Regions from separate parts of the Kitasatospora sp. NPDC097643 genome, predicted to be linked through region 4. Evidence: riboswitches for the same ligand, from Rfam matches in the RefSeq annotation. Region 4 holds a riboswitch; each other region holds the start of a gene.
The links. A riboswitch is a leader RNA that binds a small molecule or an ion and turns the genes downstream of it on or off. The one in region 4 is predicted to bind cyclic di-AMP.
Positions count from the first base shown of each region.

Region 1: linked by a shared signal. The riboswitch ahead of ABTY15_RS29530 (glycoside hydrolase family 16 protein) and the one ahead of ABTY15_RS05125 (M23 family metallopeptidase) in region 4 are both predicted to bind cyclic di-AMP.
Region 2: linked by a shared signal. The riboswitch ahead of ABTY15_RS23290 (M23 family metallopeptidase) and the one ahead of ABTY15_RS05125 (M23 family metallopeptidase) in region 4 are both predicted to bind cyclic di-AMP.
Region 3: linked by a shared signal. The riboswitch ahead of ABTY15_RS06100 (transglycosylase family protein) and the one ahead of ABTY15_RS05125 (M23 family metallopeptidase) in region 4 are both predicted to bind cyclic di-AMP.

Region 1 is NZ_JBEOSA010000057.1:43,522-50,910, reverse strand. It holds gene ABTY15_RS29545 (alpha/beta hydrolase) at 1-844, shown strand, start outside; gene ABTY15_RS29540 (MoaF-related domain-containing protein) at 889-1,218, opposite strand; gene ABTY15_RS29535 (esterase/lipase family protein) at 1,426-2,757, shown strand; cyclic di-AMP (ydaO/yuaA leader) riboswitch at 3,044-3,169, shown strand; gene ABTY15_RS29530 (glycoside hydrolase family 16 protein) at 3,171-4,457, shown strand; gene ABTY15_RS29525 (hypothetical protein) at 4,592-5,161, opposite strand; gene ABTY15_RS29520 (IclR family transcriptional regulator) at 5,347-6,087, opposite strand; gene aceB (malate synthase A) at 6,353-7,389, shown strand, end outside.
Region 2 is NZ_JBEOSA010000037.1:34,901-42,289, reverse strand. It holds gene ABTY15_RS23295 (APC family permease) at 1-738, opposite strand, end outside; gene ABTY15_RS23290 (M23 family metallopeptidase) at 1,121-2,107, opposite strand; cyclic di-AMP (ydaO/yuaA leader) riboswitch at 2,110-2,290, opposite strand; gene ABTY15_RS23285 (MFS transporter) at 2,605-4,137, shown strand; gene purB (adenylosuccinate lyase) at 4,160-5,599, opposite strand; gene ABTY15_RS23275 (HelD family protein) at 5,709-7,389, shown strand, end outside.
Region 3 is NZ_JBEOSA010000006.1:10,486-17,874, reverse strand. It holds gene ABTY15_RS06105 (LacI family DNA-binding transcriptional regulator) at 1-380, shown strand, start outside; gene ABTY15_RS06100 (transglycosylase family protein) at 599-1,867, opposite strand; cyclic di-AMP (ydaO/yuaA leader) riboswitch at 1,875-2,037, opposite strand; gene ABTY15_RS06095 (sirohydrochlorin chelatase family protein) at 2,471-3,454, opposite strand; gene ABTY15_RS06090 (DUF397 domain-containing protein) at 4,014-4,277, shown strand; gene ABTY15_RS06085 (ATP-binding protein) at 4,483-5,064, opposite strand; gene ABTY15_RS06080 (Sco1979 family transcriptional regulator) at 5,482-6,348, shown strand; gene ABTY15_RS06075 (TetR/AcrR family transcriptional regulator) at 6,447-7,052, opposite strand; gene ABTY15_RS06070 (MFS transporter) at 7,299-7,389, opposite strand, start outside.
Region 4 is NZ_JBEOSA010000005.1:22,212-29,600, reverse strand. It holds gene ABTY15_RS05145 (SpoIIE family protein phosphatase) at 1-1,512, opposite strand, end outside; gene ABTY15_RS05140 (TetR/AcrR family transcriptional regulator) at 1,651-2,220, opposite strand; gene ABTY15_RS05135 (alpha/beta fold hydrolase) at 2,276-3,103, opposite strand; gene ABTY15_RS05130 (YiaA/YiaB family inner membrane protein) at 3,266-3,556, opposite strand; cyclic di-AMP (ydaO/yuaA leader) riboswitch at 3,775-3,933, shown strand; gene ABTY15_RS05125 (M23 family metallopeptidase) at 3,946-4,785, shown strand; gene ABTY15_RS05120 (hypothetical protein) at 4,908-5,792, opposite strand; gene ABTY15_RS05115 (sensor domain-containing protein) at 6,037-6,780, shown strand; gene ABTY15_RS05110 (hypothetical protein) at 6,897-7,389, shown strand, end outside.

The DNA of each region.
Region 1 (7,389 bases), on a different contig from region 4:
CCACGCCAGCGTCCAGGGCGGCGGCGCGCTGGGCCGCGAGCCCGGCCAGTCCGGCGAGATCCGCAAGGTGCGCATCGACGGGGCCGTCACCCGGCTGTCCACCGAGGGGTACGTCTACCTCCCGCCGCAGTACTTCCAGCCCGAGTACGCGCACAAGCAGTTCCCGGCGGTGATCGTCAGCACCGGCTTTCCCGGGCTCGCCGAGAACCTGATCACCCGGTTCAACTACCCCGGCGCGGCGCTCAAGCTGCTCCAGGAGGGCCGGATGCAGCCGACCGTCATGGTCCTGATGCGCCCCTCGCCCGCCCTGCCGCAGGACACCGAGTGCGAGGACATCCCGGGCGGCGCGCAGTCCGACACGTACTTCACCAAGGACGTCCCCTCGGCGATCCAGGCGAGCTTCCGGGTCTCCACCGACCCGCAGGCCTGGGCCTTCATGGGCAACTCGACCGGCGGCTACTGCGCCCTCAAGCTGGCCATGCGCCACCCCGACGTCTTCCCCACCGCCGTCTCACTGTCCGGCTACTACCAGGCCGCCGACGACCCGACCACCGGGGACCTCTTCGGAGGCAGCAAGCAGCGCCGCAACGAGGCCGACCTGATGTGGCGCCTGAAGAACCTGCCGCAGCCGAAGGTGTCGGTCCTGCTGGCCGGCACCAAGCAGGGCGACGGCGACTACCGCCGCGAGACCGACGCCTTCGTCGACGCCGTGCAGAGCCCGATGAAGGTCTCCTACGCCAACCTGGAGACCGGCGGCCACAACTTCGAGACCTGGAGCCGGCTGCTGCCGTCCTCGCTGGAGTGGCTGTCCCAGCACCTCAAGGTGCCGGACCAGACCGCCTGAGGCCTGCCCGAGGCCCCCCGGGGAGGGGAGGGAAACCGGTCGATTCAGGCGACCTGCTCCAGCGTGCCGGTGTGCAGCTCGCCGACCCGGCCGCCCTCGCCCTCGAAGGTCCAGAACGCGCGCACCGTCAGCCGGCCGAGGTCCATGACGTGGCTGACGGTGATCCCGCTCTGCTCCGTCCAGCTGACGAAGTAGATCTCCGGGGCGACCTCGGCGACGTGCAGCTGGACGTCCTCCCACTGGCCCGCCGACTCGCCGAGCCCCTCCCAGCGCAGCCGCTTGCCGTCGGCCGAGTAGGCGTTGCGGAAGGCCGCGCCGTTGTCGGCCCGAAAGAGGTAGGTGCGGCCGGCGAAGGCGGGCAGGGACGCGGTCATGGCTGGGCGGTTCCTCGCTCCTGTGAGGCCGTGCACGGCGGTCTTGTGCACTGCGGAAGATGTCGGACCTCCAATTTATCCGACCGGGCGTGCCGGCTGGGCGGAACGGACGACACTGCGCCACGGCACGGTCCACCACCGGGCCGCCCGCCGGATGTGCGACCGGCACATGGGCGACCACCCCGGCCGGTCCTACCGTCCACCCCCATGAGACGCACCCCCACCGGAGCCACCCCCACCAGAGTGGTCCCCACCCGAGCGGTCCCCACCAGACCGGCCGCCGCCGCGAGGCCGGCCGCACTCCTCACCGTCCTCCTCACCCTCGCCGCCCTGCTCCTCGGCACCCCCGCCCCGGCCCGGGCAGCGGCCACCGCCGCCCCTCTCACCCTGGAAGCCACCTTCCCCGCCCCCGGCAACGGCTGGGCCAAGGTCGAGCGCTACCTCGACACCACCCCCGGCTTCCGCACCGAGCAGTACCCGGCCGACGGCCGCGGCGACCAGGACGGCGCCCGCCGGACGTACTTCGGCGGCACCGGCGAGCCGTACTCCGGCCGCTTCCTCCTCTACTCCGCCACCGGCTGGGACACCGGCAGCCGGGGCACACCCGTCCTGCTCGTCCACGGCGCCAACGACAACGCCGACCGCGCCTGGGCGAACCCGGGGGAGAGCGGCACCTGCGGCGCCGCCGACTGCCCCGCCACCGGCCTCGCCCAGTACCTCGCCGGGACGGGCCACCGGGTCTTCGCGATCGGCTTCGCCCACAAGCACGGCGACAACCTGCTCCAGGCCCAGGCGGTCGGGGACGCCGTCGCGCTGATCCGGGCCCGCCTCGGGGTGCCCCAGGTGGACGTGGTGGCGTGGAGCAAGGGCGAGGTGGCCGCGCGGGCGTACGTGTCCTCGGTGCGCCCGTCCTGGGGGCGGGCCTACGCGGGCGACGTCCGCCGCCTGGTCACCCTGGGCGGACCGAACGGCGGGCTCGACTACGTCTACGCGCACGGCTGGTCGTTCGACCTGGCCACCTGGCCGGCCTGCGGCGGCACCGCCAACGCGCCGTCCCCGCACCTCTACATGACCTGTTACGGGACGTACACCGCGCAGCCCTGCCTGGGCGTGCTGCCGAGCGGCGGGTACGACTGCTACCCGGGCCAGCGCCAGCTGCTCGCCCGTTGGGACGGCCGGTACGGGGTGGACGCCACCGCCCAGGACTGGTGGACGACGTACTACGGCGGCCAGGGCTTCTACACCTCCGGCCAGGGCATCCAGGCCGCCGTCGACGCCGGCTCGCTGATCGCGCCGTTGCAGCGGGCCGGGATCCCGGCCTCGGTCCGTACCTACCTGCTCGCGGGCGGCTCGGCCGACATCCCGGGCGTGCTGAACGAGAACCGCGGGCCGAGCGACGGCATCGTGTTCACCGCCAGCGCCCTGGACACCACCGGCATCGGGACGGTCGGCGGCACCCGGCTGCTCGGCGGCCTCAACCACCTGGAGCTGGCCTGGGCGCCGGAGGCCGCGAGCCAGATCGAGGCCTGGCTCGGCTGACGTGCGACGCCGCCCTTCGACGCCACCTTCGGCGCCGCCCTTCGACGTCGCCTTGCCAGTGCCGCCCCACCAGGTTGATCAACTCCGCTGCCACCCAGCGTCGTTGATCGACACCACTGTGAGCTGCACGACAACGGGCCCGGTCGGGTTGTCCGTTCACGGACGGCCTGCCTAGCCTGCAACGGTCGTCCGCTGTCGTCGCGGACCCCGCCGCCGGGACGCCTAGTCCCGTCCACCCGCCGGCGGGCAACCGAGCACCACAGCGGACGGGAGCGGGGGAACCAAGGTCAGCGCCCGGCCCGCACGTTCGCGCGTGCGGGCCGCGGCTAGGGGTGAAGCCGCTCCCACCGGCGGCCGGGCAACTGCAGCCCGAATCCGACAGCTCACCTCGCAGGCGTCGCAGAGGACACTCCATGCCCCAGTCTGCCCTCCGGCGCCGCGCGCCCCGCCACGCCCGTCCGTCCCGCCGCGGCCGCTTCGCCGCCCTCGCCGCCACCGGAGCGGTCGCCGTCAGCGGCGCCGGCCTGCTCGGCCTGCCGGCGACCGTGGCCGCCCAGGCCGCGACCTTCCCGACGGCCACCACCCCGACCGTCACCCAGGACCGGCTCGCCCCGGCCACCATGGTCGCGGGCAAGGCCAGCACGGCCTCGCTCGCCCTGCACTCCTCGGCCTGCTTCACCGCCAAGACCGTGGGCGTGGGCGTCCGCGACGCGGCCGGCACCAACCTCGACTTCCCCGGCAACGCCTCCAACGTGCAGATCTGCCCGGGCGGGCTGACGTTCACCAGCGGCGCGCGCACCCTGTCGGCCGGGACGTACAGCCAGTTCGGCTTCTGGCAGGACCTCGGCGGCGCCTGGCACAACCTGCCCGCCCAGCAACTGGTGGTCTCCAGCACGGCGACCGCGACCGCCACGCCGACCCCCACCCCCACCCCCACCGCGACCGCCACGCCGACCCCGTCGCCGACGGCCACCGCCTCGCCGAGCGCCACCCCCAGCCCGGCCTCCCCGGTCGCAGGCAAGTCGCTGACCTGGTCCGACGAGTTCAACGGCCCGATCACCTGGGGCTCACGCTGGGTCGGCGACAAGAGCACCGCGTACAAGTACGGCAACCACAACCCGGACGACAACAAGCTCGACTGGCTGAACAAGAACAACGTCAGCGTCGCGAACGGCGTCGCCACCTTCACCGCCAGCCCCAGCGGCAACACCCTGGAGAACGGCAAGCAGGCCTGGAACGCGGGCTTCCTCACCACCGAGGGCTCCAGCGAGGGCTTCCAGGTGAAGACCGGCGACTACGCCGAGACCAGGGTCAAGATGCCGTCCGGCTCCGGTGCCTGGCCGGCCCTGTGGACCTGGAAGAACGGCAACGGGGAGATCGACTCCTTCGAGTACCACCCGGACAACCCGAACCTGCTGGAGCTGACCAACCACGTCAACCCGGGCAACGCCAAGTACTACACCGACGCGAGCGCCGTCGCCAAGGACCAGTGGGTGACCATCGGCACCTACTACGGCGCCACCTCGGTGGACTGGTACGTCAACGGCGTCAAGGTGTTCTCGGACGGCAAGGGCGTCGGCACCAACTTCTCGGCGTACCTGATCCTCAACCTGTCGGTGTGCGCGGGGCAGTACCACCCGGCGCCGCAGGGGACCACCCCGCTCAGCTTCGCCGCGGACTACGTCCGGGTCTACCGCTGAGACCCGGGCTGTCAGGCCCAGCCGCTCGGGCCTGACAGCTCACCCTGATCACCCTGACCACGCTTCACGCCGGAGCGCTCGGGCCCGACGACTCGGCCCCGAGCGCTCCGGCGTGACGGCTCCGGTGCGACGCCTCAGGACTCGTCGTCCGTCTCGACCACCCGGAGCTCGAACGGCTGCCGGTTGTTGCGCTCGTCCTTGTCGTCCGCGCTGCGCACCGCGACCCAGCCGCCGTCCAGCGGGCCCAGCGGCACGTCCGGGGAGAGCCGGACCGGAACGAGCGCGGTCGCGCTGCGGCCCTCCTTCAGCCCGGCCCCGAAGACGCAGCGCACCCGGTGACCGTTCTGGAACACCTCACAGTCCTGCGGGAAGAACGGGCCCTCCGGCGTCACGCCCTCCGGCAGGGTGACCACGACGGTCAACGAGGAGGCCGTGGTGTCCGGGCCGCGGTTGGCGACGAAGGCGTGGACGGTGGTGGTGCCACCGGGGGCGACCGCGTCGGGGTCGATCCGGACCACCTCCAGGTCGGAGTGCGAGGGCGCCGCGGCCACGGCCGGGCCCACGTCCACCACCGGCCTGGGGTCGGGTCGCCGCAGTGCCCAGGACGGGCCGGCGGCCAGCACCGCCGCCGCACAGCCCGCCGCCACCACCGCGACCAGCCCGGCCCCGCCGAATCCCCGACTCCGCGCGCTGCTGCGCTCCATCGCCGCTCACCCGTGCCCTTGCGTTCCGGCGGCCCGCGCCGTCGCGGGCCGCGTCCGCACCAGGGTGGCGGAGCGGTCGCGGGGGCCCGGTGCAACCCGCCAGCCGTCCGCCCGAACGGACGAACCCGCGCACCGGAAGTCGACCGAGCCGACTTCCGGTGCACGGGCACGCTGCTGACTGCCCGTCAGGGGGCGAGGACCTGCCCCAGTCGGGCCGCGATCTGACGCATCACCGGCACCAGCGAGGACGCTCCCGCCTGCTCCTCCAGCGCCCTGATCCGGGCCTCCGGGCCGGAGACCGAGAGCGCCGTGGGCGTCGGCGCGCCCGGTACGGCGAGCGCGATGCAGCGGACGCCGATCTCCTGCTCCTGGTCGTCGACGACGTAGCCGCGTTCGCGCGCCTCGGCGAGCTGGTGGAGCAGCTCCTGTGGGTCGGTGACGGTGTACTCGGTGTGCGCGGGCAGCGGGTTGGGGCCGAGGACGGCCCGCGCCTCCTCCTCGGGCAGCTGGGCCAGCAGTGCCTTGCCGACGCCGGTGCAGTGCGGCTGCACCCGGCGGCCGACCTCGGTGAACATCCGCATCGAGCGCCGCGACTGCACCTGTCCGACGTAGACCACCTCGCCGCCCTCCAGCACCGCCAGGTTGGCGGTCTCGCCGGTGGCCTCCATGAGTTCGGCCAGGTACGGGCGGGCCCAGCTGCCGAGCAGGCGGCCGGCGGTCTCGCCGAGGCGGATCAGCCGGGGGCCGAGGGTGTAGCGGCGCGCGGTGTCCTGGCGTACATAGCCCTGCTGGACGAGGGTACGAACCAGGCGGTGGATGGTCGGCATCGGGAGGCCGGAACTGGTGGAGAGCTCGCTCAGCGTGGCCACTCCGCCGGAGTCGGCCAGCGCCTCCAGCAGTTGGAAGGCGCGCTCGACGGACTGCACGCCACCGCTCGCGCGGTCGGTGCCCGTCGCCGATGCTGAGCCTGGCGTCCCTGCTGTGTCGGGGGTCGCAACCACCGGCGTTCCCTTCGCTGTCGGGGGAGGAGTAGAGTCCCTGCGATCACCTCAACAAACCGTTGAAATTCTGTATCGCGGAAACTAGTCTCCACCTTACAGAATCGAACTCGTCGACAGGCGGGTTCCGATCAAGGAAGTTCCCACCGGAGCTCCCTTCGCCAGGCTCAACCGTCTTAGGAGTGTCCTGCTCATGGCTGCAGATCAGGGACCCGTCGGCACCTCCCCTGCCGCTCCGGTCGTCACTGTCGCCGGTCCGCGCGTCCACCGGGCGGAGGAGGTGCTCACTCCGGAGGCGGTCGCCTTCGTCGTCGGCCTCCACCGCGCGTTCGAAGGCCGCCGGCAGGAGCTGCTGAGCAGGCGGAAGACCCGACGCGCGGAGATCGCGCAGGCCGGCACGCTGGACTTCCTGCCCGGGACGGCCGAGGTCCGGGCCGGCGACTGGAAGGTCGCCGAGGCGCCCCGCGCCCTCCAGGACCGCCGGGTCGAGATCACCGGCCCCACCGACCGCAAGATGGTCATCAACGCCCTCAACTCCGGCGCGAAGATCTGGCTCGCCGACTTCGAGGACGCCACCTCCCCGACCTGGGAGAACGTGGTGAGCGGCCAGATCAACCTGATCGACGCCTTCGAGGGCCGGATCGACTTCACCACCTCCGCCGGCAAGGCGTACACCCTCAAGCCCGCCGCCGAACTGGCCACCGTGGTGGTCCGCCCGCGCGGCTGGCACCTCGACGAGAACCACCTGCTCGTCGACGGTGTCCCGGTGGCCGGCGCCTTCTTCGACTTCGGCCTCTACTTCTTCCACAACGCGGCCCGGCTGCTCGCCAAGGGCGTCGAGGATCCCAACTCCGGCCCGTACTTCTACCTGCCGAAGACCGAGAGCCACCTCGAGGCCCGGCTGTGGAACGACGTGTTCACCCACGCCCAGGCCCAGCTCGGCATCCCGCACGGCACCATCCGGGCCACCGTGCTGATCGAGACCATCACCGCCGCGTTCGAGATGGACGAGATCCTCTACGAGCTGCGCGACCACGCGGCCGGCCTCAACGCGGGCCGCTGGGACTACCTGTTCTCGATCGTGAAGAACTTCCGCGACGCCGGCGAGCACTACATCCTGCCGGACCGCAACGCCGTCACCATGGCCTCGCCGTTCATGGCCGCCTACACCCGCCTGCTGGTGCAGACCTGCCACAAGCGCGGCGCCCACGCCATCGGCGGCATGGCCGC
Region 2 (7,389 bases), on a different contig from region 4:
GCGCGACTCCTCGCCGTACATCGCCGTCGACTCGAAGCCGACCCAGGACCAGAACGCGAAGAACAGCCCCAGCCCGGCCGCCGCCGCGCCCGAACCGCCCACCCCCTTCAGCGCGTTCACCGGGTTGACCGCCTCGCCGACGATGCCGTCCGGCCCGCCGCCGGAGAACAGCACGGCCAGCGAGACCGCGCCCAGCACACCGATCTCCAGCACCAGCGCGACCCCGAGCACCCGCGCCGTCAGGTGCAGGTCGAACCAGGCCATCACCCCGATCGCCGCCAGCCCGAACAGCGCGTACCAGCCCCACCCGAGGTCCAGCCCCAGCTGCGTCCGCACCAGCCCGCGCAGCGAGTACGCGAAGAAACCGATGATCGAGGCCTCGAACACGATGTACGCGAGCACCGCGAGCAGCCCGGAGGCCATCCCGGCCACCCGGCCGAGCCCGTGCGAGATGTACCCGTAGAACGCCCCGGCCGCCGTGATGTGCCGGGCCATCGCCACGTACCCGACCGAGAACACCGTGAGCACCACGGTGGCCACGATGTACGCGGCGGGCGCGCCGACGCCGTTGCCCTGCCCGACGATGATCGGCAGGTTGCCGGTCATCGCCGTGATCGGGGCCGCGGTGGCGATCGCCATGAAGACCACCCCCACCAGGCCGACCGAGTTCGCCTTCAGCCGGTCGACCCCACCTCCCCCGGTCCGCTCACCGGTCGTGTCCCCGCTCTGGACGGCCATGCGGCCTCCTCCGTGCGCCGTGGCTGTGCCGCCCGCCGGAGAGGCCGGGCGCTGACTGCCCGACAGCATCGGGGTGGGGCGAAAACCGTCGCAAGGAACAGATCGTCAGACAAGTCGGCGCGGAAGTTGACGCCCTGTTCGGTTCGGATCCACCCGCTGTTCGGACGCGGCGCCCCGGAACCCCGGAGCCGCCCCCGGAAACGAAAGCGGCCGGCCCGGCTCGCGACGGAGGTCTCGCGAGCCGGGCCGGCCTGGGCGTGTCCCGCGCCCATGTCCACTGGTGCGGCGATCACCCGGTCAAGCGGTCACCCGACATGACCATCCCGGGAGGTCGTTCGCCCCGCATCAGCGGTAGTCCCTATGTGTTTCCCGACCCCAGGGGTCAGAGCGCGACGCCGTGCGCCCGCAGGTAGGCGACCGGGTCGATGTCCGAGCCGTACTCCGGACCGGTACGGATCTCGAAGTGCAGGTGCGGGCCGGTCACGTTGCCGGTCGCACCGGAGAGGCCGATCTGCTGGCCGACGGTGACGGTCTGACCGATGGTCACACCGATCACCGAGAGGTGCGCGTACTGGGCGTAGTGACCGTCGGCGAGCTTGATCTCGACCTCGTTGCCGTAGGCGCCGCCGTTGCCGGCCTTCACCACGACACCGTTGGCGACCGCGCGCAGCGGGGTGCCGGTGGCGGCGACGAAGTCCTGGCCGGTGTGGTGGCCGGAGGCCCACATGGAGCCCGCGACACCGTAGGCCTCGCCGAGCACCGGGTGGGCCAGCGGGGCGACGAAGCCGGAGGTGCTGGCGGCGGCCGGGGCGGCGGTCACGGCGGCGGCCGGCTTCGGCGCGACGGCGGTCTGCACCTGGGTCTGCACCGGGGCGGCCGGCTTGGCGGCCTCGGTCTTCACCTGCGGCTTGACGGCGGGTGCGGCCGGCTTGGCCGGGGCGGCGTCCGAGGACGGCGCGGCCGGGGCCGCGGCCTGGTGGCCGGCCAGCGCGAGCTGCTGACCCGGGAAGATCAGGTTCGGGTTGGCGCCGACGACCTCGCGGTTGTGCTCGTACAGCGCCTGCCAGCCGCCGTCGACCTGCTTGGCCTCGGCGATCTTCGACAGGCTGTCACCGCTGACGACGCGGTAGCTCTCGTGCGCCTTGGCGGCGGCCGGGGCGGCCGGGGCGGCCGGAGCGGCCGGCTTGGCGTCGACGCTGGTGGCGCCGGTCCAGCTGGAGGTGTGCGCGACCGGGGCGGCCGGGGTGGTGTGGGCCGAGGCGCTCATCGCGGTCACGAGCGGAAGGGCGAAGGAGACGCCGGTGACGGCGGTGGCGATGCCGATGCGGGCGGCGCGGGGCAGGGTGATACGACGAGCCTGAGCAGGCATGGAAGTTTCCTCTCCGACGCCTGCGAGGTGAGCTGTCGGGTTCGGGCTGGAGTTCGCCCGGCCGCATGTGCGGCTTCACCCCAAGCCGGTCCTGGAATTCGGCACGTGAAAGCGCGTGAATTCCTGTCCGGCGACTTACCTGTGGGTCCCCCGCTCCTGCCGTACAGAGTTCGTTTCGAACCACCGGGCAGCGGCAGGACTCGGCGTTCCACCCGGTGGATCCGTCCGGGCTGGCCGGGCGGTCGCTGAACTAAAACCCATCCGTCCGGGTGAAGCAATGTCGATCTCCCGAATCCGCGTCGATTCCGCGGAATGCGGTGACGCTGCGGATGATCGGCTGCACAGTACGTGCACAATCCATTGACCCGGTGCCACTGATCCAGCACGCTGCGCCGAAACCGTCAGCGCAGCGCACCCGCTCGATCACGCACCGCGATCCACCGACACGCCCCCGGTGACCCTTGTCACGTCAGCCCCGTCGGGCGCAGGATCAGGCCGTGACCACCTCCGCCGCCGGCACCCTGCGCCTGGGCACCGCGCAGGGACGCTGGGTACTTCTGGCAACCGTGCTCGGCTCCAGCATGGCGATGCTCGACGGCACCGTGGTGAACGTCGCCCTGCCCCGGATCGGCACCGACCTCGGCGCCTCCCTCGCCTCCCTCCAGTGGACGCTCAACGCCTACCTGCTCACCCTCGCCGGGCTGATCCTGCTCGGCGGCGCACTCGGCGACCGGTACGGCCGGCGCCGGGTCTTCCTGATCGGCGTGGTCTGGTTCGCCGCCGCCTCCGCGGCCTGCGCCGCCGCGCCGACCATCGACGTGCTGATCGCCTCCCGCGCCGTGCAGGGCATCGGCGGGGCGCTGCTCACCCCGGGTTCGCTCGCCATGCTCCAGGCGGTCTTCCACCCGGAGGACCGCTCGGCCGCGGTCGGCCTCTGGTCGGGCCTGGGCGGGGTGTCGGCCGCGGTCGGCCCCTTCCTCGGCGGCTGGCTGGTGGACGGCCCCGGCTGGCGGTGGATCTTCCTGCTGAACCTGCCGCTCGCCGCCGCCGTCGTCGCGGTGACCTCCCGGTTCGTCCCGGAGAGCCGGGACGAGAGCGCGACCGGCCGCTTCGACGTGCCCGGCGCGCTGCTCGCCGCGCTCGCCCTCGGCGCCGTCACCTACGCACTGACCGCGGCCGGCGAGGGCCTGTCCCCCGGCGTCTGGCTCACCGGGGCGACCGGGGTGGTGCTCGGCATCGCCTTCCTCCGGGTGGAGCGCCGCGCGCCGGAGCCGATGCTGCCGCTCGGCCTCTTCTCCTCCCGGCTGTTCACCGCCGTGAACCTGGTCACCCTCTGCGTGTACGCGGCGTTCAGCGGCGTGTTCTTCCTGCTGGTGGTGCAGTTGCAGATCGTCGCCGGGTTCTCCCCGCTGGTCTCCGGGCTGGCGCTGATCCCGATCACCGTGCTGATGCTGGCCCTGTCGGCCCGGGCCGGGCGGCTCGGCAAGCGGATCGGCCCGCGGATCCCGCTGACCGTCGGCCCGCTGCTGTGCGCCGCCGGGGTGCTGCTGATGCTGCGCATCGGCCCCGGCTCCTCCTACTGGGTGGACGTGCTGCCCGCCGTCACGGTGATGGGCTGCGGCATGGTGCTGCTGGTCGCGCCGCTGACCGCGACCGTCCTGGCGGCCGTCGAGGTCCGGCACGCGGGCATCGCCAGCGGCGTCAACAACGCCGCCGCCCGCGCCGCCGGGCTGCTCGCCGTCGCCGCGCTCCCCGCGCTGGCGGGTCTGAGCGGCGACGCCTACCGGGTGCCGTCGGCCGTCGACTCGGCCTTCCACACCGCGATGCTGATCTGCGCCGGGCTGCTGGCCGGCGGCGGGCTGATCGCCTTCACCACCGTCCGGGGCAACGTGCTGGCGCCCGAGGACCACCCGGTGGCCGAGCCGGACTGCGAGTGGTGCTGCGGCACCACCCCGCCGCTCGACCCGGGCCACGTCCACACGCACGAGGGCCCCGCCACCGGAACGGCGGCAGGGCCCTCGGAGAGCTGACCTAGAGCCTCCGGCGATTGCGTCAGAGGATGTCGCCGGGCGCGTACTTGGCGGCCTCCGGGTAGGCGGCCGCGACGGCCTCCACCTGGCGGACCACCTCGGCGACCTGGGCGCCGGCCGCACCGGTGAAGGAGAGCCGGTCGGCCAGCAGCGCGTCCAGCGCGGCCCGGTCCAGCGGGATGCGCTCGTCGGCGGCCAGCCGGTCCAGCAGCTCGTTCTCCCGGGCGCCCGCGCGCATCGCCAGCGCGGAGGCGACGGCGTGCTCCTTGATGACCTCGTGCCCGGTCTCCCGGCCGACGCCCGCGCGCACCGCGCCCATCAGCACCTTGGTGGTGGCGAGGAACGGCAGGTAGCGGTCCAGCTCGGCCTCGACCACGGCCGGGAAGGCGCCGAACTCGTCGAGGACGGTCAGGAAGGTCTCCAGCAGGCCGTCGAAGGCGAAGAAGGCGTCCGGCAGCGCGACCCGGCGCACCACCGAGCAGGAGACGTCGCCCTCGTTCCACTGGTCGCCGGCCAGCTCGCCGGTCATCGAGGCGTAGCCGCGCAGGATGACGGCGAGGCCGTTGACGCGCTCGCAGGAGCGGGTGTTCATCTTGTGCGGCATCGCGGAGGAGCCGACCTGGCCCTCCTTGAAGCCCTCCGTGACCAGCTCGTGGCCGGCCATCAGGCGGATGGTCTTGGCCAGGCTGGACGGCGCGGCGGCCAGCTGGACGAGGGCGGTGAGCACCTCGAAGTCCAGCGAGCGCGGGTAGACCTGGCCGACGCTGGTCAGCACGTTGTCGAAGCCGAGGTGGCCGGCCACCCGGCGCTCCAGCTCGGCCAGCTTCTCGGTGTCGCCACCGAGCAGGTCCAGCATGTCCTGGGCGGTGCCGACCGGGCCCTTGATCCCGCGCAGCGGGTAGCGGGCGATCAGCTCCTCCAGGCGGCGGAAGGCGACCAGCAGCTCGTCGGCGATCGACGCGAAGCGCTTGCCCAGGGTGGTGGCCTGCGCGGCCACGTTGTGCGAGCGACCGGCCATGACCAGCTCGGAGTGCTGCGCGGCCAGACCGGCCAGGCGGACCAGCACGGCCACCGTGCGGTCGCGCACGTGCTCCAGCGACTGACGGATCTGCAGCTGCTCGACGTTCTCGGTCAGGTCCCGGGAGGTCATGCCCTTGTGGATCTGCTCGTGCCCGGCGAGCTCGCTGAACTCCTCGATGCGGGCCTTCACGTCGTGGCGGGTGATCCGCTCACGGGCGGCGATCGAGCCGAGGTCGACCTGGTCGATCACCCGCTCGTAGTCGGCGACGGCCTCGGCCGGCACCTCGACGCCGAGGTCCTGCTGGGCCTTCAGGACGGCGAGCCACAGGTGGCGCTCGAGGACCACCTTGTGCTCGGGGGACCAGAGCTGGGCCAGGGTCGCCGAGGCGTACCGGGAGGCCAGGACATTGGGGATCTGGGGCTTCGCGCTCACGCTTCGCAAGCCTAACAGCCGAGGTCACGCCAAACGTCGGCGGACCGGCTAGGCTGGGCCGGTTGAACGTCAATCAGGTGACGCTCCACAAACTTCTCGCCGCAAGGATACCACATCGATGCATGGATTTCCAGCGGAACCCGCACTCACCGAGGCACTGCACACCGAACAGGCCCACCTCACCCGGCTCTACGCACGCCTGGACACCGCCCGGGCCCAGGCCCGCCGCACCCGCGACCACGCCTTCGACGAGGCCGCCGCCGGCGGCACCCACCAGGCCCGGCTCGAACGCGAGGTGCGCGCCCGCGAGGCCGCCGACCGCGCCGCCCGGCTGGAGGCCGTCGAACGCGGCCTCTGCTTCGGCCGGCTCGACGAGCGCGACGGCACCGTCCGCTACCTCGGCCGCATCGGCCTGACCGACGAGGCCCACGAGCCGCTTCTGCTCGACTGGCGTGCCCCCGCCGCCCGGCCGTTCTACACCGCCACCCCGGCCCGCCCCGGCCCCGTGCTGCGCCGCCGCCACCTGCACACCCGCGGCCGCACCCTCACCGGCCTGGACGACGAGGCGCTCGACCTGGCCGGCCTCGACGAGTCCGGCCGCCACACCCTGGTCGGCGAGGCCGCCCTGCTCGCGGCACTGAACCGCACCCGCACCGGCCGGATGGGCAGCGCCGTCGCCACCATCCAGGCCGAACAGGACCGGGTGATCCGCGCCCCGCTGCCCGGCGCCCTGGTCGTCCAGGGCGGCCCGGGCACCGGCAAGACGGTCACCGCCCTGCACCGCGCGGCCTACCTGCTGTTCACCCACCGCGCCACGCTCCAGCGGCGCGGCGTCCTGGTGGTCGGTCCGGGCCCCGGCTTCCTGCGCTACATCGACGAGGTGCTGCCCGCCCTCGGCGAGAGCGAGGTCGTGCTGCGCACCGTCGGCGAGCTCTACCCCGGCATCACCGCCACCCGCACCGACGCCCCCGCCACCGCCGTCGCCAAGGGCGGCCGCCGGATGGCCGAGGTCCTGCGCCGCGCCGTCGCCGCCCACCAGTGCGCGCCCGCCACCGGCCTCGACCTCGGCGAGGGGCTGCGGGTCTCCGCCCGTGCCTGCGCCGAGGCCCGGGACGCCGCCCGCGGTCTGCGGCTGCCGCACAACCGGGCCCGCGCGTACTACCTGCGCACCCTGCTCGACGCCCTGGCCATCGCCCAGGCGCTCACCCTCGGCCGCCCGTACGACGAGGAGGAGGCGCACCACGCTCCGCGCGAGCTGTGGGCCCGCCCCGAGATCCGCGCCGTCCTGGATCCGCTCTGGCCCCTGCTCACCCCGCAGCAGTTGCTCGAACGGCTGCTCACCGAGTCCGAGTTGCTCGCCGAGGCGGCCCCCGAGCAGCAGACCGCCCTGCTCCGCCCGCCCGGCTCCCCGTGGACCGTCGAGGACGTCCCGCTGCTGGACGAGGCCGCCGAGCTGCTCGGCACCGAGACCCCCGCCCGGGACGACGAGGAGAGCCCGCACGACGAGGAACTCGCCTACGCCCGGGGCGTGTTGACCATCACCGGGCAAAGCGGCAACGCACTCCTCGACGCGCGCTCACTGGCCGAACGCTTCCAGGACGACGGCCCGCTCCGTTCCACCGCCGAACGCGCCGCCGCCGACCGCACCTGGGCGTACGGCCACGTCGTCGTGGACGAGGCGCAGGAGCTCTCCGCGATGGCCTGGCGCGCCGTGCTGCGGCGGGTCCCGACCAGCTCGCTCACCGTGGTCGGCGACCTCGCCCAGACCGGATCGCCCGCCGGCGCCCGCAGTTGGGCCG
Region 3 (7,389 bases), on a different contig from region 4:
CGGAGGAGGCCGGGAACCTGGTCCACCACACGCTGTTCAGCGTGGAGGGCGGGCACGCGGCGGCCGGTGCGCTGCTGGACAAGGGCTGCACGGCGATCGTCTGCGGCAGCGACCTGATGGCGCTCGGGGCGATCCGGGCGGTCCGGCAGCGCGGGCTGTCGGTGCCGCAGGACGTGTCGGTGGTCGGCTTCGACGACTCGCCGCTGATCGCCTTCACCGAGCCGCCGTTGACCACCATCCGCCAGCCGGTCGAGGCGATGGCCACGGCGGCGGTGGACGCGCTGCTGGAGGAGGTCGGCGGGAACGCCGCCCAGCGCGGGGAGTTCATGTTCCAGCCGGAGCTGGTCATGCGCGGCTCCACGGGGGCCGTCGCGCGCTGAGGACGGGCAGAACGGGGACGGGCCCCGGAGAGCGGTTGCTCTCCGGGGCCCGTTCCGTGTGCGCGCTCAGCCGCGGCGCACGACGAGCAGCGAACGACGAGCAGCGAACGACGAACAGCGAACAGATAACAGATGTTGAAATCTGTTATCTGTTCGCTGTCGTCTGTTATCTGTTACTCGTCACCCGTCGCCCGGTGACGGAGACCCGTCGGCGGGGCTCAGACCCGGCCGGCGAAGTCCGGCGCCCAGTTGGCGATGGTCTGCTCGCGGACGCCGACGCTGGGGTTGGCGGCCTCGACGTACTTGCCGCCGCCGACGTAGATCGCGACGTGGTAGACGCCCGAGTCCTGGCCGTTGTTGGACCAGAACAGGAGGTCGCCCGGCTGCAGCTTGTCCAGCGAGACGTGGGTGCTGGCGGCGGCCTGGTCGGCGGCGACGCGCGGGATGCTGACGCCCGCGGCGCGCAGCGCGGCCTGGGTCAGGCCGGAGCAGTCCCAGCCGCCGTTGCCGGTGCCGCCGTAGACGTAGGCCTGGCCGACCTTCGACTCGGCGAAGGACACCGCGGCGGCCATGCTGCCGGTGGCGGCCTGGGCCGGGGCCTGGGCGGCCGGCTTGGCGGCCTGGGTCTGCGCGGCCGGCTTGGCGTTCACGGCACCGCCGTTGCTGTCCTGGCCGGACTTCTGCGAGCGGTCGAACCAGTTGAAGTCGCCGGACTTGGTCGAGGTGCCGGACTGGCCGGCCCAGGCCTGGCCGTGGTCACCGAAGTGCAGGTGCTGGCCCGGGTAGATGGTGTTCGGGCCCTCGGTCAGGGTGCTGCGGTTGAGCTCGTACAGCCGCTCCCAGCCGCCCTGGACGTTGTGCTTGTCGGCGATCGAGGACAGCCAGTCGCCGGCCACGACGGTGTAGTCGTCGTTGGCGTCCTGGCCCTGGTGCTGCTGGGTCCAGGTGCTCTTGGCGGAGTCGGCGGAGGTGGCCGAGTCCTGGGCCGGGGCGGCTGGCTTCGCGGCCGGGGCCGGGGTCTGCGCCGGGGCGACCGGGGCGGCCGGCTTCGCCGCCGGGGCGGCGGGCTTGGCGGTGGTCGCACCGGCGGTGGTGTCGACGACGGCCGGGGCGCCGCCCTTGGTCAGGCCGGCCTGGATGGAGCAGACGGGCCAGGCGCCCGGGCCCTGGGAGGCGAGGACCTTCTCGGCGACGGCGATCTGCTGGTCCTTGGTGGCCAGGTCGGCGCGCGCGGCGTAGGCGGTGCCGCCGAAGGCGGCCCAGGTGCTGGAAGTGAACTGCAGGCCGCCGTAGAAGCCGTTGCCGGTGTTGATGGCCCAGTTGCCGCTGCTCTCGCACTGGGCGACCTTGTCCCAGGTGGCCACGGAGGCGGCGGAGGCGGTGCCGGTGGTGAGGCAGGGGATGGTGAGGCCGACGCCCGCGACGCCGATGGCGGCGATCACGCGGCGGGTGCGGCTGGACAGGCGGGTGCCGTTGGTGGGCAGCATGAAGACGCGGTCCTCTCCCACGCCTGCGAGGTGAGCTGTCGGATTCGGGCTGGAGTTGCCCGGCCGCGCTGTGGGCGCGGCTTCACCCCTAGCCCTGGACCGTTCCGGGGATCGGTCCGGGGCGACTTACCTGTGGGTCCCCCGCTCCTGCCGTGGTGCGTTTTCGCGCTGCCAGGGCATCCGACGGCAGGACTCGGCGTTGCGGATGAACTGGGTCCGTGTGGTCACGAACGGGGAGCACGTTAAGCAGACTTAAGTTCAAACTGCAAACACCTGTGATGCTCGTCACGGCTCAGTGGGAAGTGCTGGAACTGCCGTCCATCATGATCGGAAATGACCGTTTTTCGGCAACAACCATCTGAGTACGCACAACTGTCGTTCCCTCAGGGGTGAGGTGGCGGTGCGTCGGGTCGCGCAGGGGCGTGTCCGGCCGACGGGGGGCGCGGGTGTGAATTCACCGCGGGGGAGTGCGCCGTGCAGGAATGAACAAACAGCGACAGAACGGACATCACGCCCATTGGTCGCTTAACTCCCGTACGGGGCAAGACGAGAGGGCCCGGAACGCGAGCGTTCCGGGCCCTCTGGTGGGCGTCTGCGCCCCGGCTACTCGCCGACGGTCTCCCCGGCGGCCTGAGCGGCCTCCAGGGCCCCCTCCCGGCCCTCCGGGCCCGCCTCGGCGCGGCCGGCGGCGTGGGCGCCGTGGGCACCGGCGTGGGCCTCGACGTCGTCCTCCGCCTCGGGCGCCGGAGCCGGCAGCGCGGCCAGGTAGGTGGAGGCGATCAGCTGGCCGACGGTCGGGTACGCACCCAGCGGCGCGGCCGACGGGCAGCCGGTCTCCTCGGCGGCCGTGGCGAGCAGCTCGGCGTCGGCCTCCGGGCCGATCACCAGCGGGGCCAGCGCCGGGCGCAGGGAGCCGGTCTCCTTGAGGTGGTTGACGGCCGCGGCGACCGAGCCGGGCACGTCCAGCGCGGCGGCGACGACCGGGACGGCCAGTCGGGCTGCCAGCAGCACGCCGGTGATGCCGGCCGCCGCGGCGGCGTCCTCGCCGCCCACGGTGGTCAGCACCACGCCGTCGGCGGCGGTCGCGATGGCGAACAGCCGGGCCCGGTCGGCCCGGGCCAGCCCGGCCTCGGACAGCCGGACGTGGACGGCCTCGGCCAGCAGCGGGTGCGGGCCCAGCACGTCGGTGACGTGGGCGCCGTACTCGGCGGCGAGGGCGTGAAGTTCGGTCAGGAAGCCGTGCGGGCCCGGCACCAGCGGTACCAGGACCGGGGTGGGCAGGCCGGCCTCGGCGGCCATGGCCAGCAGCTCGCCGACGGTGCGGTCCTCGCCCTGCTCGCCCTCGGCGGCGTCGCCCGGCAGGTAGCCGATCGCGGTCTGCACGCCGTGCTGCTCGCTGCGGACGATCGACAGCAGTTCCTCGACGACCGGGCGGGACTCGGGCCCGGCGGTCGCGGGCACGGCGAGCACCAGGGCCGGGGAGCCGGCGGGGATCTCGGGGCGCTCGGGACGACGGTGGCGCCCCCGCGCACGGGAGCCTGGAGTGCGGACGGGCAGTGGCGCGCCCGGGATGGCTGCGGTGCTCATGCCGGAGATCGTAGGACATCGGCCCGTCAGGCCTGCAGTCGGCTGTCGTACGGGTTTCGCGTGCTGGCCGTGCGCGCGCCGTGCGCCGGCCATCCGCTTTCCGGCGATTTGCCTGCGATTCGGACATATCCGACTCGCCCCTCGCGCGGCTGCCGGTAGGGGTACTGACGCGATCTGCGGGGCCTCGCGTTGCAGCCGTGGCGCGTGAGATGTCTCACAGCCCCGCATCGCTCTGACGGAGCGTCACGAACGGTCGACTCCCGGCGTTCGAAGATCAACATTCAGCGGACAGCCGCTCACGGCCGGTTATCGGACGCCCGGCGATTCACTCGGCTATGTCCGTTTACGTACCGTCAGGAGAAGGGTCCGTGAAGAGTTCAGGACCGCCGGTGAAAGGGCTTGTGCACCTGCAATGTCCCGTGCTGATGCACGTGCACTGCGGCTATCATCGCGTCAAGTGAGGCGTTGTGCCGGGCCGGTACGGGGCCGGTCCGCTCGTTCGGCGGGTGCCGGGGGCGCCGCGCTGGACGACCACTCCGGAGCTCTTCGGGAGATTTCTATGCACGACTCGCAGGACACGCACGGCTCGTACGAGACGTACAACGGGATGGCCGCCGCCGACCTCAAGGGGGTGGTCTGGCAGAAGAGCCTGCACAGCAACTCCCAGGGGAACTGCGTCGAGTTCGCCGCGCTGCCGGGGGGCGACGTGGCGATGCGCAACTCGCGCTTCCCGGACGGTCCGGCCCTCATCTACACCCGCGCCGAGATCGCCGCCCTGCTGCTGGGGGCCAAGGACGGGGAGTTCGACCACCTGGCGGTCTGACCGGCCGCCGCGCTTCGCCATCGGGGGGCCGTCGTGGGTGCTGACACCACGACGGCCTTTGTCTTTTCCGGGTCCTGTGGTGGACCCTGTGGGGCGTCCTGCGGCAGGTCCGGCGGCGGAACCCTGCCGGGGGAGTGGTGGTGCCGCGGCGCCCGGGGTGTGGTCCTCCCGGGGCCTGCCCGCGCCGGCCGCGCGCCTCCCGGCGCTAGGCCGAACGCCGGTGCCGTCCACCGAGTTCGGAACTGCCGAGTGCGGGGACGTTGATGCCCGGGACGTTGATGTTGAGCCCGGGGTCGTCCGGTTCGTGCTCCGACTCCGCCTCGAACAGTGCCCAGACCACCTTGCCGCCGCCCAGCGGGTGCCAGCCCCAGGAACGGCTGAACGACTCCACCAGGTGCAGCCCACGACCGGATTCGGCGACGAAGTCCGCCTCCCGGGCGACCGGCCCGATGCTGCTCGGGTCGCTCACCGCGCAGACCACCTGGGGGGAGCGGTGCACCAGGCTTATTCGGATCGGCAGCCGGCCGTCCGCGGTCGGCTGTGTGGGAAAGTCGTACTCGCCCAGGGCGCCGCCCGACGGGCCGGGCCGTGCGCCGATCGCATGCCGCAGCGCGTTGGTCACCAGTTCCGAGGCCACCAGCGCGACGTCGTCGAACAGCTCCATCAGGCCCCAGCGTTGCAGGGCGGTTCTGGCGAAGTCACGCGCGGTTCTGACAGCTTCGAAGCGGGGAGCGAGCGTACAGGTGACCACATGGGGGTCAACCGCCAAAGCCGTACCGGTGCTCATGAAGAGCTCCTCCCATAAGGGGGCGGACACGGCTGGACCCGCCGGGGTCATGCCGGTCACCTCCGACTCGCTCGGCCGCTCGGCCGCCCCCTCGACCAGGCGCGCGCGCACACGAACGCCCGGTGGCGCGGGGGCGCTGCCGGGTCGGTGCACGGAGTCGCGCGTGGGGTCGACGCGGAGCCCGCGGGATTGCCAGGGATGTGCAGGTGCACGTGCACCATGGTGGTGTGCGCTCACTGCAGATGCAAGAGTCGATTCACGTGCAGTCGCACTATTGGCATATGCAAGCGCCGAATGCACGTGCATCCTGGTGTGTGGAGTGTGGAACTGATAGGAACATCCGTCAGTATCGGCACCGTGAGCGCTCAACTGATGGCAGACTGTGCGCTGTTTGCCCTAGGTGGAGGTTTCGACCGCATGACCACAGTTCAGCCGGGCGGCGGCTCGATGGTCCGCCGGATCCTCCTCGGCTCGCAGTTGCGTCGCCTGCGTGAGGCGCGCGGCATCACCCGCGAGGACGCGGGCTACGCGATCCGTGCCTCCGAGTCCAAGATCAGCCGCATGGAGCTCGGCCGCGTCTCCTTCAAGGAGCGTGACGTCGCCGACCTGCTCAGCCTGTACGGAGTGGACGACGGCCTGGAGCGGGAGGCCCTGCTCGGCCTGGTCCGCGAGGCCAACAAGTCCGGCTGGTGGCACAGCTTCAACGACGTGCTGCCGGGCTGGTTCCAGACCTACGTCGGTCTGGAGGAGGCCGCCCAGCTGATCCGCACCTACGAGGTGCAGTTCATCCCCGGACTGCTGCAGTCCGAGGAGTACGCGCGGGCGGTTTTCGGCCAGTCTCGTCCGGTCATCAGCGAGGAGGAGGTCGAGCGGCGGGTCAGCCTCCGCCTGCGCCGCCAGAAGCTGCTGACCGAGGGCACCAACCCGCGCCTGTGGGCGGTCATCGACGAGGCCGCGCTGCGGCGTCCGGTCGGCGGGCCGAAGGTGATGCGCGGTCAGGTGCAGTACCTGATCGACGTCGCCGAGCAGGCCAACGTGGTGATCCAGGTCATGCCGTTCCGGTTCGGCGCGCACGCCGGGGAGTCCGGGGCGTTCACGATCCTGCGCTTCCCCGAGCAGGACCTCGCGGACGTGGTCTACCTGGAGCAGCTCACCAGCGCGCTGTACCTCGACAAGCGGGACGACGTCGACGCGTACATCCAGGTCATGGAGCGGCTCTGTGTCGACAGCCTCACGCCGGAGCGCACCATAGACCTGCTCGCCTCGATCCTGAAGGAGCGCTGAGCCGCTCCCCGCTGAGCCTCCCCGCTTAGCCACTTCCCGCAGAGCCACTTCCCGCAGAGCCGCTCCCCGCGCAGAGCGTCGCCGCCGCCCACCCGCCGTCAGTCGCGGGCCGGCGGCCGTTCGCGTTCCGGCGGCGACGGCTGCGGCGGGCGGCCCAGTTCCCAGGCCAGGTCGTAGCGGCGGAACAGGTCCGCCCGGATCGGTGCCAGCGGGAGTTCGGCACCCGGCAGCAGCACACCGATGCAGCCGCCCATCAACGCGCTGCGCAGCACCGCGTGTTCGGCGACCGGGTCCGGCGCCCCCCAGTCATGCAGCAGGCCTTGCAGGATCGCGCCGAGTTGCCGCTGCTCCGGGTCCTGGACGAAGGCGCCGGTGTCCGGGTCGAGGATCAGTGCCAGGTGCGAGCGCATCACCCGGGGGTGGTCCAGGGCGAGCCCGAGCACGGCGTCTATCGCGCGGGCCAGGCGGGCCTCGGGCGAGGCGTCCGGGGCCAGTTCGGCGAGTGCGGTGGACAGCGCCTGGTGCATCATCCGGTGGGTCGCGGACTGCATCAGCAGTCGTTTGCCGTCGAAGTAGTAGGAGAGCAACCCACGGGCGAGTCCGGCCCGTTCGGCGATGTCGGTCAGCGTGGTGCCCGCGTATCCGTGCTGGTCAACCAGCTCGACGGTGGCCCGCATGATGCGGCGGCGGGAGCGTTGCCGCATCTCCTCATTGACCGAATCCCCGCGAGGTGCCATCGTGTCTGCTCCGAACGTTCGTTGGCTCCGGGCCAATATACTGGCCGAGCCGGCAGCCGCACCGTGGAACCGTGCACCGGTGGTCACCACTCGGGCGGCCGCCACGAAGACGGCCGGCTCCACCAACACGGGGGTTTGGTGGAGCCGGCACCATTGCCCGGCACGAGGGGTCGGTCGCGGGCGTGGGTCGACGTGGTCGGCGCGGGCCGGTGGTCAGCGCTTGGCCAGGGCCTCGGTCCGAACCGCTGCGGTTCCGACTGACGAGTCATCATAATCCGTCACGATGGCCTGAGTTGACCGCTTC
Region 4 (7,389 bases):
GAGCTCGGTCGCGCGGTGGAGATGGGTGTCGTAGAGCCGGGCCCGCTCCAGGGACTGCGCGAGGATCCCGGCGAACGCCGAGTACAGCGTGCGGTCCTCCCGGCTGAACGACCGCTCGGTGGCGAAGGTGATCAGGCAGGAGCCCACCTGCCGTCCGGAGGCGATCAGCGGCAGCACCGCCCAGGCGGCGGGGGTGAGCGGCCCGCCGTGCCCCGCGGTCCGGCCCGGTTCGCTGAACAGCGGCGCGGAGCGGGTCAGCGCGTGCTGCATCACGCCCTCGGACAGGTCCGCCAGCCGGGTGAGCTCGGTGCGGCGCGGCCCGCCGTACACGGTGTGCGACACCGGCAGCAGCCGGCCCTCGTCCACCAGGTCCAGCACGATGCTGGCGGCGCCGAAGGCCGGGCGGGCGACGTCGGTGACGGCGGTGGTGACGTCCCGGACGGTCACCGCGCGGGACAGCGCCCGGGTGAGGGCCAGCAGCAGCGCCGTCCGCGCCCCGGCCGCGGAGCTCTCCTCGCCCTGCTGCTCCGCTTCCGGCGGCGGCTCCCGGTCCGCGAACAGGCCGGCGATCCGGACCGGGCGGTGGTGGGTGTCCAGCATCACCTCGCCGGTCTCCTCGATCCGGGCCACCCCGCCGCCCCGGCGCAGCACCCGGTACGCGATCCGGTACCGGCCGCCCGTCGCGAGCGCCTCGGCGAGCGCCGCCTGCACGTCGGGCAGGTCCTCGGGGTGGACGATCCGGTCCAGCTCGGGGGCGGAGCCGTCCGGGGTGGCGGCCTGGCCGGTGACCCTGAAGGCCTCGGCGTCCCAGTAGCTCTCCCCGGTGACCAGGTCGCGCTCGAAGGCGCCGTGCCCGGCGGCCCGCACGGCCAGCGACAGCATCGGGTGGGCCAGCCCGGCGGCGCGGGTCTCCGCGCCCTCCCGGGGCGGCGCTGCCGGGCCCGGCGGGGTGCGCGGCTCGGCGTGGCCGAGCAGGTGCGAGATCCGGTGGGCGCAGGCGTCGCCGATGGTCTCCAGGACGTCCAGGTCGCGCCGGGGGACGGTGCCCCGGTGGGCCAGCGCGAGGGCGAGCACGCCGACCGGCCGCTCGTCGACGATCATCGGCAGGGCGATCACGGCGACCATCCCGGTGCCCATGCCGACGTTCCGGTTGGGGTAGTCGACGCTGGTGTGCTCGGGGGAGAGCAGGTACGGGCGGCGCAGCCGCAGGGCCATCGCGGCGGGCAGGTCGCCGGCCGGATCGACGACGCCGTAGCGCTCGTGGACCCAGTCCGGCAGCCCGTGCGAGGCGGTGAGCCGGAGCATTCCGGCGGAATCCAGCAGGTAGAGCGCGGAACCCTCGCCGGTGATCCAACTCGGGCCCTCGGCCAGGACGGTGCCGAGCAGTTCGGCGGCGCTGGTGCAGCCGAGCAGTAACCGCACGCAGCGCATGGCACTGCGGGCCGTGGGACTGCTGCGCGGCGTCCGGCCCTCGTCCTCGGCCGGGGGAAGCCACGGCGAGGTCAGGTCCATCGGATACCCGGCCTTTCCGCTCCGAGGGGGTGGGTGCCCTAGGGGTGCCCCAGCGGGCACTCGGTTCTTAACACCTTATTTCTTATGCGGATCAATGGTGACCCGGCCGTCCCACCGGCACCGGCGTCCGCCCTCCGCTCAGGGGGAGGGCCAGCTGTGGAGGCCGTTGGTGAGGAGCGTGATGAGGCGGGTCTGGGTGGTGGTGAGGTCCTCGGCGAGCTGGAACGCGCCGGTGATGGAGAGGGAGGCGAAGCCGTGGGCGAGGGAGCGGACGGTGCGGGCGGCGTGGATCGCCTCGGGGCCGTCGAGGCCGTACTCCCGCAGGACGGCGATGATCACTCCGACCAGCCGGGTCGCCGCGCGGGTGAGGTCGTCGTCGGGCTGCGGGGCCTGGGGGAGGGCGTTGTAGCGGTGCGGGTGTTCGGTGGCGTACGCGTGGTAGGCGCGCAGCACGGCGGCGACGGCGTCGTCCCCGCTGCGGCCGACGGCGGCCTCGGCGAGCCGGTCGGCGAGCTCCTCGGTGACCCGGACGGCGATCAGCCGGCGCAGTTCGGCGAGTCCGCCGCTGACGTGCTTGTACAGCGAGGGGGTGGCGACGCCGGCCCGGGCGGCGACGGCGGCGAGGGTGAGGGCGTCGGTGCCCTGCTCGTCGATGAGGGCGAGGGCGTGGTCGACGACCTGCTCGGGGGTGAGGCCTACGCGGGGCATGGTGTCGGGTTCTCCGTGGCAGCGGTGGTCGGGCGAGTCGGGCGGGTCCGGCGGGTCAGCCGAGTTCGGCGAGGAAGGGCAGCAGGGCCTCGGCGGTGGCCTGCGGGTTGTCGGCCATCGGGTAGTGCCCGGACCCTTCGATCATCACCTTCCGCGCCTTGAGCGCGGCGGCCTGCCGGTCGGCGACCAGTTCGGGCTTCGGGAAGTCGGGGTCCTTGCTGCCCATCAGGACGAGCGCCGGGCAGTGGACGGCGGCGCTCCAGCCGATCGGTGCCGAGTCGCCGCGCACGTGGCCGCGGATGGCGGTCTTGCGGCCGGGGGTGCGCATGGCGGCGACGAGCCCGTTCACGTACGCGTCGAAGTCCGCGGGCTTGGCACCGGGGTAGGCCATCTTGCGGTGGTAGAAGCCCCAGAAGGCGGGCCAGTGGACGAGCATCGTGCCCATGGCGTGGACGACGCCGCGCATGAGGGCGTTCGGCGGGAGGTTCTCGACGAAGGCGTCGAGGAGGACGATGCCGGCGACCCGCTCGGGGGCGTCCCCGGCGAGCTTGACCACGGTCGCGCCGGTGTAGGAGTTGCCGACCAGGACGGCGCGGTCGATGTCGAGGTGGTCCAGCAGGGCGAGGACGTCGGTGGCGATCGCGGCGGGGGAGTAGTCGTCCCAGACGATCGAGGACTCGCCGAAGCCGCGCAGGTCCATGGTGATCACCCGGCGGCCGGCGGCCGTGAGCAGCGGGTGGAGGTGCCGGTAGGCGGCGCGGGTGTCGAGCATCCCGGGGAGCAGGACGACGGGGGCGCCGTCGCCCTGCCGGGTGTCGTCGTAGGCGATCCGGCCGCCGGGGACGTCGAGGTACTGGGTGGCGGGGGTGCTGGTGCCGTTCATGGTGGGCCTCCTCGGTCCGCCGGGGACTGTCATCGGCGGTGCTGCCGATAGCCATAAAGCTAAGGCTAATAGCCTTAGCCGTCAAGCCATCGACCCGAAGTCGATCCTGCTCGTCGCGACCCGCTCGGGCGCCCGGACCCGCTCAGACGTGCTCAGACCCCCTCAGACCCCCTCGACCTTGAACGGGTCGTGCTCGCTGAGCAGCTTCTCCAGCCGGGCCTGGTCCACCCGGGTGACCATCTCGTTGGTCTCCTGCCGGTCCCGCACCACCTTGGCCAGCGTGAACGAGGAGGTGACGGTGTAGAGCAGGCCGATCCCGAGGAAGGCCCGGGTCCAGCCGCCGACCGGCAGGTAGGCGATGCCGACAGCGAGGGCACTGCCGGACAGGGCGAAGGACAGGACGGCCTGGATGTAGTACGCGGCCGTGGTGCGTGTCTGCATCGGTGCGCTCATGCCGCCAGGATGCGGTCGGCCAGGTCGCCGACACATGAGTACGGGTACTCAGATAAGGGGTCGTTCGTTGACGCCCCATCGTGCGGGGTGGTGCCGGTGAGGGCGGAGGGTGCGGCGAAGGGTGCGGCGAAGGGTGGGCCGATGGCTTGGAATCAGGGCGCCCTAGGATTAACGTTTGATAACGCAGCGCGGTCGTCAACGCCGTACCCAGACGGCACCGTGCGCCGTCGCCTAATCCCGCCGGCCGGCCTCCGGGCAGGTCAGGGAGCCGGGGAACCACGTTCCTTGGGGTGAATCGGCGGGGCTCCGGCCCGGCCGTAGGAGACCTTCCTGCTCCGAACCCGTCAGCTAACCCGGTAGGCGCGAAGGAAGGAAAGGAGCGCGCCTCCGTGGCGTCGACGCACACCCCGGCACACCCCGCCGGCCCCGCAGCCGGTACCCAGCTCCTCGACCACCCCGCGCCGGACGGGCCCGAGGAGGGATTCCCGGGCCCGGAGGCCGAGGCCAACCGCCACCGGATGCCGCGTCAGACCCGCGGGGCCTCCCCGCTGCTCGGCGTCACCGCGGTCGCCGCCACCCTGGGCGCGACCGGCTTCGCCTCCGCCACCCCGGCCGCCGCGCCCGCCGTCGAGGCCCCGGACGAGACCCCGGTCGCCCTCTCCGCCGACCCCGGCCTCGCGCTCGCCGCCCGCATCCAGCTTCAGGCCGACAGCCAGCGCACCGCCGCCGAGGAGAGCGCCCGCGTGCAGGCCGCGCAGGAGGCCGAGGCGAAGGCCGCCGCCAAGGAGGCCGAGGCGAAGAAGGCCGCCGAGGACGCCGAGAAGGCCAAGGCCGCCGCGCTCACCCTGCCGTTGCGCGACTACTACCTCTCCGCCCACTACGGCCAGAGCGCCCGCTACTGGGCGCACCTGCACACCGGCCTGGACTTCGCCGCCGACACCGGCACCCCGGTGTACGCGATCGGCCAGGGCACCATCACCTCGGCCGGCTGGGCCGGCGCGTACGGCTACCGGATCATCGAGACCCTGCCCGACGGCACCGAGATCTGGTACAACCACCTCTCCGCGATCAACAAGGCCTCCGGCAAGGTCGCCTCCGGCCAGCAGATCGGCAAGGTCGGCGCGACCGGCAACGTCACCGGCCCGCACCTGCACCTGGAGGTCCGCCCCGGTGGCGGCGCCCCGGTCGACCCGGAGACCTGGCTCCAGCAGCACGGCCTCAACCCCTGACGCGACACCCCCGCACGACGAGGACCCGCACGACGAGGACCCGCACGACGAGGACCCCGAACGGCGACACCCCCGAACGACGAGGGCCCCGGCCCGCCCCACGGCGGCCGGGGCCCTCGCGCTCACTCCTCCGGCGGCAGCTGCGCCAGGTACGCGTCGATCTCCTCCTGCCCGGGCTCCGGCGCGAGCTCCGGGAACTCCTCGATCAGCAGCCGCGGCAGCCCCGGTACCGTCCACTCCCCGCACAGCACGAGCGCCGCCTCCGCCGCCGCGTCCTCGAACTGCCCGAAGTCCCCGGCCAGTTCGTCCGGCATCGGCCGCCCGAGGGCGGTCAGCTCGGCCAGGTTGCGGTAGCTGCGCCGCATCAGGCCCTGCTCCAGCAGTCGGCGCGCGCCGTCGGTGGCCATGCCGACCGAGAGCACCCGGGCCGGCCCCCACCCCTGCTCGTCGATCTCGTCCAGCCAGCCGGTCGGCACCAGTGCGGCGAACGCGGCCAGCCGCTCCTCCTCCGCGAGTGCGCGGAAGCCGGTCAGCCAGTCCCGTACCGCCGCGCCGTCCGCCCCGTCTGTGAGGTCCACGTCGTGCGCGTGCAGCAGCAGGGCGTACAGCCGGGGCCAGGTGACCAGGTCGGCGCGGCGCAGCAGCCCGGCGGCGACCTCGCCCTGCCACTCGGCCTCGGCGTGCAGCCGCTCCTGGCGCTTGGCGTTCAGCCGCCGGGCCGCCCGCTGGTGGTCGATCAGCAGTCGGACCGCCTCGCCGTACGCCAACGGGTCCTCCTCCGGCGCGGGTTGGACGTACAGGTGGAGTCGTTCGTACAGCAGGTGCTCCACCGCGTTCGAGGTCAGCTCGGGCCAGCCGTCGTGCATCCTGCCCCCGCCCAGCTCCAGCAGCGCCAGCACCGTGCGCAGCGGCGCCTCGGCCACCGGGGTGCGGCCCTGCTCCGCCGCCCAGGCGAGCAGGTCGGCGGCCCTGGTGCGCGGGGCGAGCCGCAGGTCTTCGTCGTTCATAGCCCGAACGGTAACCGCTGGTCGCGGGTGGGGTCGGCAGCCTGGTCCCGGTCCGCGTCACCGGCCCGCGCCCGGCCGTCCGCGAGCACCACCGAACCCCGGGCGCCGTCGACCGACCGGGGGGTTAACCCCACCCCCGGTCCGGCAGCGCACCGGATGCCCTCCGGCCCGCGGTTCCAGAAGACTTGAGGACGTCAGCAGGCGAGGACAGCAGCAGCCGAGAACGAGGGGCCGAGGCCGGAACATGAGCAGCATCCAGCACGCGCAGGACCGCGACCGGGACGCCTTCGGCGGGTACGGCCGTGACGGGTACCCGGGCGCCCGGGTGCGCCGGACGGAGCAGCCGCCGGCGTTCTGGCGGGCGCCGTTCTCCGCGCACCACTACCGCGAGCTCGGCTTCCTGCTGACCGGCCTGCCGGTGGCGGTCGCCGGCTTCAGCGTCGCGATCACCCTGTTCGCGCTGGGCGTCGGCACCTTCGTCACCGTCCTCGGCCTGCCGATGCTGGCCGGGCTGACCGCCGCCGGCCGCGGCTTCGGCCGGCTGGAGCGGGCCCGGGCGCGCGGCATGCTGGCCCTGGACGTGCCCGGTCCGGCACCGGTGCGTCAGGTCCGGCCGGGCGGCTGGGGGGCGATCACCGCGCGGCTGGCGGACGCGGCGGGCTGGAAGGGCGCGCTGTACCAGGTGCTGATGTTCCCGTGGGCGGTGTTCGCCTTCTCGGTGTCGCTGGTGTTCCTGGTGCTCGGCTGGGCGATGGCGCTCTACCCGGTCTACCACTGGGTCTTCCCGACCTACACCTCCTGGCACGGGTACCGGGTCTTCGACTTCCGCGACAGCGACAACGTCCGGCACGTGTACGACGTCCAGGGGGTCTGGCAGATCGCCGGGGTCTCGCTGGCCGGGCTGCTGATCGTCCTGCTCACCGCGCAGCTGGTCCGCGGCCTGACCAAGGTGCACCGGGTCGCCGTCCGGGGCCTGCTCGCCGGCTGACCCGCGCCCGCCGCTCAGCCCGCCCGAACCGGCCCCACCCGGCCCCACCCGGCCCCGTCCGCACTCCGGATCCGCTCCCGAGTGCGGACGGGGCCGGGCCGTGTTCGGATGGCCGGGTGTCCGCCGAAACCCCGGCCGTGACCCCGGGCGTCCTGGTCACCTCCCGCCCGCTGGACGAGTACTGCGGGCTCTTCGGCCTCACCCGGGCCCGGCTCGCCGCCCTGCCCGGACCGCTGCTGGACTGCCCGGGCGGCGCCGCCGGACTGGCCGCCGAGGCGCGCGGGCTCGGCTGCCGGGTCATCGCCGTCGACCCCGCGTACGCCCTGCCCCGGGCCGAGGTCGCCGCCCACGCGCTGGCCGGCCGGGCGTCGATGGCGGCCGCGATGGCGGCCCGCCCGGCCCGGTACCCGCCGCCGCACCCCCACCGCGCGGACCGCTACCTGCGCAGCTGGGACCGCGCCCGCCGGCTGTTCACCGCCGACGCGGCCGCCCACCCACAGTGGTACCTGGCCGCCGCGCTGCCCCGGCTGCCGTTCGCGGACGGCGTCTTCGCCCTCACCCTGAGCGGCCACCTGCTCTTCGCCTACCCCGAAGTCTTCGGCCCGGAGC